Regions from separate parts of the Allobosea sp. FW305-C-101 genome, predicted to be linked through region 3. Evidence: predicted binding sites of a transcription regulator. Region 3 holds the regulator's gene; each other region holds the start of a gene.
The links. Region 3 encodes LexA, which represses DNA repair genes until DNA is damaged. Its sites were predicted from a motif close to TGTTCNNNNTGTGTTCNG; they were not measured.
Positions count from the first base shown of each region.

Region 1: ruvC (crossover junction endodeoxyribonuclease RuvC) is a predicted target of LexA. The motif match lies at 698-715, and genes of this name have one in related genera.
Region 2: recA (recombinase RecA) is a predicted target of LexA. The motif match lies at 1,409-1,426, and genes of this name have one in related genera.

Region 1 is NZ_JBYSYT010000002.1:247,689-249,951, forward strand. Features, by position in the region: gene AC3WMA_RS08665 (TSUP family transporter) at 1-572, opposite strand, end outside; gene ruvC (crossover junction endodeoxyribonuclease RuvC) at 736-1,251, shown strand; gene ruvA (Holliday junction branch migration protein RuvA) at 1,277-1,894, shown strand; gene AC3WMA_RS08680 (GNAT family N-acetyltransferase) at 1,891-2,263, shown strand, end outside.
Region 2 is NZ_JBYSYT010000005.1:177,848-180,110, forward strand. Features, by position in the region: gene recA (recombinase RecA) at 240-1,325, opposite strand; gene cckA (cell cycle histidine kinase CckA) at 1,520-2,263, opposite strand, start outside.
Region 3 is NZ_JBYSYT010000003.1:380,505-382,767, forward strand. Features, by position in the region: gene AC3WMA_RS16535 (molybdopterin molybdotransferase MoeA) at 1-759, shown strand, start outside; gene lexA (transcriptional repressor LexA) at 840-1,553, shown strand; gene AC3WMA_RS16545 (ComEC/Rec2 family competence protein) at 1,547-2,263, opposite strand, start outside.

The DNA of each region.
Region 1 (2,263 bases), on a different contig from region 3:
CCGCTGATCAGCGTCGAGACGCCGAAAAAGGCCTGCAGGTTGGCCCGCGTCTTGTGCCGGTCGTTGCGCTGCGCGCCGAGCCAGAACACCGCGAGCGGCATGCCGCCGATCGAGGCCATGCCGTTGAACAGACCGGACAGCGCCCCGACCCCGAGCGAAAGCGGGATCGTCGGCCGCCCGTGATAGCGCCAGCCCGACGCCATCAGCGCGACCGCGATCAGCACGAGCAAGGCCAGCACCCAGCGCATCGTCTCGCGGTCGAGCCAGATCAGCAGCCAGATGCCGGCCGGCAGCGCCAGCGTCGCGGTCAGCAGCAGCGGCAGGATCTCGCGCCATTCCGCCTGCCGGGCGCTGCGCGCCGCGATCGGCAGCGCATAAGGCAGGTCGATGAACCAGATCAGGCCGAGCGCCGCGACCGGCCCCAACACGACCGAGGCCAGCGGCATGAACACCATGGCGAAACCGAAGCCGGTGAAGCCGCGCACGAGCCCGCCGAGCAGCGTCGCGGCCAGCAGGACGGCGATGCCGGAGGCCGAGACGCCCGGCATGAAGGAAGACAGGATCGAGGACATGGAGCCGGCTGGAGAAGAAAGATGTGGCGAACCATGCCCGCGGGCCGGCAGCAAGAACAACTTTCCTTTTTGATGTCATCGATCAGGGGAATTCATCCCGCCCTGTCCCATCGCCCGTCTCGGCGCGGGACAAATCCGAAACATCCGCTAGGTTGAGCCCGTCATGGCACCTCCGATTCGCATCCTCGGCATCGATCCCGGCCTCCGGAAAACCGGCTGGGGCATCGTGATCTCGGAAGGCAGCAAGCTCTCCTTCGTCGCCTGCGGCTGCATCGAGAGCGACGGCGCCCTGTCGCTCGGCCAGCGCCTGCGGCAATTGCACGAAGGCCTGAACAAGGTCCTCGCCGCGCATCGCCCGCATGAGGCCGCCGTCGAGGAGACCTTCATCAACCGCGACCCGCAATCGGCGCTGAAGCTCGGGCAGGCCCGTGGCATCGCGCTGGTCGTGCCGGCGCTCGCCGGGCTCGATGTCGCGGAATATGCCGCCAACCTCGTCAAGAAGACCGTGGTCGGCGTCGGCCATGCCGACAAGAAGCAGGTCCAGGCGATGATCCGCGTGCTCCTGCCCAAGGCCGAGACCTCCTCGGCCGATGCCGCGGACGCACTTGCCGTCGCGATCTGCCATGCCCAGCATCGCGGCATGAAGGCGCTGGTCGCGCAGATGCGAGCGGCGGGTTGAACGAGACGGCCGGGGGAACGAGACTATGATCGGCAAGCTCAAGGGCCTGATCGATTCCTATGGCGAGGACCACGTCATCATCGACGTGCAGGGGGTCGGCTATGTCGTGCAGTGCTCGGCGCGCACCCTCCAGCGCCTGCCCCAGCCGGGCGAGGCGGCCGCGCTCTCGATCGAGACCCATGTCCGCGAGGATGCGATCCGCCTCTACGGCTTCATGTCTGACAATGAGCGCGACTGGTTCCGCCTGATGCAGGTCGTGCAGGGCGTCGGCGCCAAGGTCGCGCTCGCCATCCTCTCGACGCTGGATCCGGGCGCGCTCGCCACCGCCATCGCCACCAACGACAAGGCTGCGATCGCCCGCGCGCCCGGCGTCGGCCCCAAGCTGGCACAGCGCCTCTGCGCCGAGCTCAAGGACAAGGCCCCGGCCTTCGGCCATATCGATCCGGGCGTCACCCAGCTCGCCGGCGCGCTCGAAGACCGCAAGCTGCCTCAACCGATCGCAGACGCCGTGTCGGCGCTCGCCAATCTCGGCTATCCTCAGGCGCAGGCGGTGGCAGCGGTTGCGGCTGCGGCCAAGGCCGCCGGCGATGGGGCCGGCACGGCCCAGCTCATCAAGCTGGGCCTGAAGGAACTGGCGAAGTGAGCGAAGCGCCCGACGAGCTTCAACTGCGCGTCGTCACCGACAAGACCGAGCTTTGCCGCATCATGCTGGCGAGCTGGGGCTCGCACAGCATGATGATCGATCTGCACGTCTACGACGTCGCCGAGATCGACGCGCTCGGCCTGTTCGACGGCTCGGGCAAGACGGCGGCGCTGGCAAGCTGGACCGTGCGGGGCGACAGCGCCTATCTCTGCGCGCTGCATTCGCTGAAGCCGGGCGAAGGCGTCGCCATCCAGATGCTCGACGCCGTCATCTTCGCCGCACGCAAGGCCGGCGCAAAAAAGCTCAAGGCCATGCTGACCAATGACAACATGCCCGGCATGACCTTCTACCAGCGCCGCGGCTTTCGCC
Region 2 (2,263 bases), on a different contig from region 3:
TGCCGCATTCTCTTCACGCGAACCGGTGGCCACTTCGCTTGAAAATGCTTGGGATGCAGCGCACAGCCCGCAAAGCCTTATCGGCAAACGAAAACGGGCGGCCCGAAGACCGCCCGCTTGCATCGGAACGTCATTCTCGGGCGGAGCGAAGCGCAGACCCGAGAATCTCTCTCAGGATAGGTCGCCTCATTCGGCCTGAGATGCTCGGGCCAAGCCCGAGCATGACGGCGTTGGCTATCTCAGGCTTCGCCTTCGTCGAGATCGTCCGCGGTCGGGTCCGCCTGATCGAGGATGCGGTCGGCGACGAGGCCGGAATTCTGGCGGATCGTGGCTTCGATCTTCGCGGCGAGGTCCGGATTGGCCTTGAGGAAGGTCTTGGCGTTCTCGCGGCCCTGGCCGAGGCGCTGGCTGTCGAAGGAGAACCAGGCGCCCGCCTTCTCGACCATGCCGGCCTTGACGCCGAGATCGATCAGCTCGCCGACCTTCGAGATGCCCTCGCCGAACATGATGTCGAACTCGACCTGCTTGAAGGGCGGCGCGACCTTGTTCTTGACGACCTTGACGCGGACCTGGTTGCCGGTCGCCTCGTCGCGCTCCTTCAGCGTCGAGACGCGGCGGATGTCGAGACGCACCGAGGCGTAGAACTTGAGTGCGTTGCCGCCGGTCGTGGTCTCCGGCGAGCCGTACATCACGCCGATCTTCATGCGGATCTGGTTGATGAAGATGACCATGCAGTTCGAGCGCGAGATCGAAGCGGTGAGCTTGCGCAGGGCCTGGCTCATCAGGCGGGCCTGGAGGCCGGGCTGAACATCGCCCATCTCGCCCTCGATCTCGGCGCGGGGCGTCAGCGCCGCAACGGAGTCGACCACGAGCACGTCGATCGCGCCGGAGCGGACGAGGGTGTCGGTGATCTCGAGCGCCTGCTCGCCGGTATCGGGCTGCGAGATCAGGAGATCGTCGAGATTGACGCCGAGCTTGCGGGCATAGACCGGATCGAGCGCGTGCTCGGCATCGACGAAGGCGCAGACGCCGCCCTTCTTCTGGGCTTCGGCGATGGTGTGCAGCGCCAGCGTGGTCTTACCCGAGGATTCCGGCCCGTAGATCTCGATGACGCGGCCCCGGGGCAGGCCGCCGACGCCGAGCGCGATGTCGAGGCCAAGCGAACCGGTCGAAATCGTCTCGATCTCGATCGACGGCGAATTCTTGCCGAGCCGCATGATCGAGCCCTTGCCGAAGGCGCGCTCGATCTGGGAGAGCGCCGCATCGAGCGCCTTGGCCTTGTCCATCGAGGAGCCTTCCACGAGTTTGAGATTCGCCTGATTCACGGTTCGGGCTCCTTATGACAGGGCGAGGGGGACATCTCAATGCGTCTTGACATGAGAATGGTCATGCTTTGTTCTCAGTCGCAAGTTCTTTTTTTGTTCTCGGTGTCAGTTTCTGTCAGGAGGAGTGTCAGGAGCTGTCACGAGATGGCGCAACGTGACGGGAAACGGCGCCCGGAGGCGGGTGCCGCCGGCCTTTAGCCCATCGCCGCCTTCACGGTCTCGACGAGCTGCTTCATCGTGAAGGGCTTGGGCAGGAAGTGGAATTCCTCGCCCTCGGGCAGGTTCTTGCGGAAGGCCTCCTCGGCATAGCCGGAGACGAAGACGACCTTGGTGTTCGGGTTGCGCTTGCGCAGTTCGCCGAGCAGCGTCGGTCCGTCCATTTCCGGCATCACCACGTCGGAGACGACGAGGTCGATCTTGCCGTCGTTCTGGAGGAAGAGGTCGAGCGCCTCGACGCCGGACGCCGCCTCGTGGACGGTGTAGCCGCGCGAGACCAGCATGCGGGCGTTGAGCGCACGCACCGCGTCCTCGTCCTCGACCAGCAGGATGACGCCGGCGCCGGTATGGTCGGCGGCGAGCTTCTTCGGCGCTTCCTTGGCGGCGGCCTCGGCTGCGATCTCCTCCTGGCTCGGGACATGGCGCGGCAGGAAGATCTGGAAGGCCGTGCCCTTGCCGATGGTCGAGTCGACGAAGACATAGCCGCCGGTCTGCTTGACGATGCCGTAGACCATGGAGAGGCCGAGGCCGGTGCCCTTACCGACCTCCTTGGTGGTGAAGAAGGGCTCGAAGATCTTGTCGAGATGCTCCTGCGGGATGCCGGTGCCGGTGTCCTCGACCTCCAGCAGCACGTAGTCGTCGGTCGGCAGGGCCTCATGGCTGAAGGAAGCGCAGTCCTCGCGGGTGACGTTGCGGGTGCGCACCGCGAGCTTGCCGCCGTT
Region 3 (2,263 bases):
GTGCTCGACAGCGCGGCGCTCGGGCTTGCCGCCGCGATGGGGCATCCGACCCTGCCGGTTCGACGCAAGCCGTTGGTCGCGATCCTCGCCACCGGGGACGAGTTGGTGGCGCCGGGCGAACCGGTCGGGCGCGACCAGATCGTCGCATCGAACTCGTTTTCGCTGGCCGCCTTGGTCGAGAAGGCCGGCGGCGTCGTACTCGATCTCGGCATCGCCCGCGACGATCATGCCGACCTTGCAGCCAAGATCGCGCAGGCACGCGAGGCCGATGCCGATGTGCTGATCACGCTGGGCGGCGCCTCGGTCGGCGCGCATGACCTCGTGCAGGAGGCGCTGACGCGCGCCGGCATGACCCTCGGCTTCTGGAAGATCGCGATGCGGCCGGGCAAGCCGATGATGACCGGGCGCCTCGGCCGGATGGTCGTGGTCGGACTGCCGGGCAATCCGGTCTCCTCGATCGTCTGCGGCCATCTTTTCGTGCTGCCCTTGATCGAGGCGCTGCTCGGCATCTCGGATGCCGATCGCGACCGCAGCATCCCCGCCATTCTCGGCCGCGACATGCCAGGCAACGACGAGCGCGAGGACTACCTGCGCTCGGAGCTCACGCTGACGCCGGAAGGCTGGGTGGCGACGCCGTTCGACCGGCAGGACTCCTCGATGCTCGGCACGCTGGCACGGGCGCAAGCGTTAACAATCCGTCCGGCCCATGCCGCCCCGACGAAGAAGGGCGATACCTGCCATATCCTGCCCTTGCGGTAGCAGCTTGCAGAACACAAGCAGAACGCGTATGGTGTTCGTGCTTTGTTTCGAATCTGCGCTTTGAGGGGCTGGCGGCGACCATGCTGACACGCAAGCAACACGAACTCCTGCGCTTCATCCAGGAACGCTTGCGCGAGAGCGGTGTCCCACCCTCCTTCGACGAGATGAAGGATGCGCTCGACCTGCGCTCGAAATCCGGCATTCACCGCCTGATCATGGCGCTGGAGGAACGCGGCTTCATCCGCCGCCTGCCGAACCGGGCGCGCGCGCTCGAAGTGATCAAGATGCCGGACGGTCTTGGCGCCCCGCAGCCGCGCCCCCGCTTCAATCCGGCCGTGGTGCAGGGTGGTCTCGGTGCGCAGCCCAGCGTCGCCAAGCCTCGGCCCACAGCCGTCGAGGACGACAGCCGGCATGCCATCGCGATTCCCGTCATGGGCCGCATCGCGGCGGGCACGCCGATCTCGGCGATCCAGAGCCGCAGCCACACCGTCTCGCTGCCGCCCGACATGCTCGGCTCCGGCGAGCATTACGCGCTGGAAGTGCGCGGCGATTCGATGGTCGAGGCCGGCATTCTCGACGGCGATACGGTCGTCATCCGCAGGCAGGACACGGCCAATACCGGCGACATCGTCGTGGCTCTCATCGACGACGAGGAAGCGACGCTGAAGCGCCTGCGCAAGCGTGGTTCCTCGATCGCGCTCGAAGCCGCGAATCCGGCTTACGAGACCCGCGTGCTCGGTCCCGACCGGGTCAAGATCCAGGGCCGCCTCGTCAACCTGATGCGGCGTTACTGAAGACGCTCGACATCGGCATCAGGCTCGCTATCGACGGGCAACGCAGGTTGTACGGCTGGAGACTGACCACCCGGCCGTGCGGCTGATTCCGCCGGGCGCGGCTCGCGCCGGCGGCTCCAGGGGCGTTCGGCGGCATTTGGCTCCGAGATGTGGCTGCTCCACCCGTATGCCGTCCGGTAGAGCGAGGTCGCGCCATCGCGTGATAGCGCCATGCGCTCGACGAGCCTGGCCTTGCAAGCCCCGCTCCATGGGATGGCGGTGACGACGAGATCGGCGCGCAGGCAATCCTCGATGATGGCGAGGCGCTCGCGCGTATAGGCGACCGTGCGCTTGTCGGCTGTCTGCGCGACACACCCCAACCGGTCGCAGCTGACGCCGGTACGCAGCGTCGGATCGTCGGGCGAGCGGCTGTCGCCATCGGCGGCAAGCCATTGCTGCAGGACGAAGCGGCTGGGCTTGCCCGCGATCGCGAGGCGCCCGTCCGGGCCGCGCACGGCCAGCCCCGAGCCGTCGCGCTCGATCAGGATCTCGGGCCGCTCCGGCTTGCCGGCTATGGCAACGCCGAGGATGAGCGGCACGGCCGCCAACCAGCGCCAGGCCGTGGTCCAGAGCGTCAGCCAGAGCAAAGCCACAGCGAAACAGGCCAGCACGCCTGAGCCGAAGGCCGCGACCGTCACGGTGGAATGGTCGATGGTCGCGACCCAATGCGC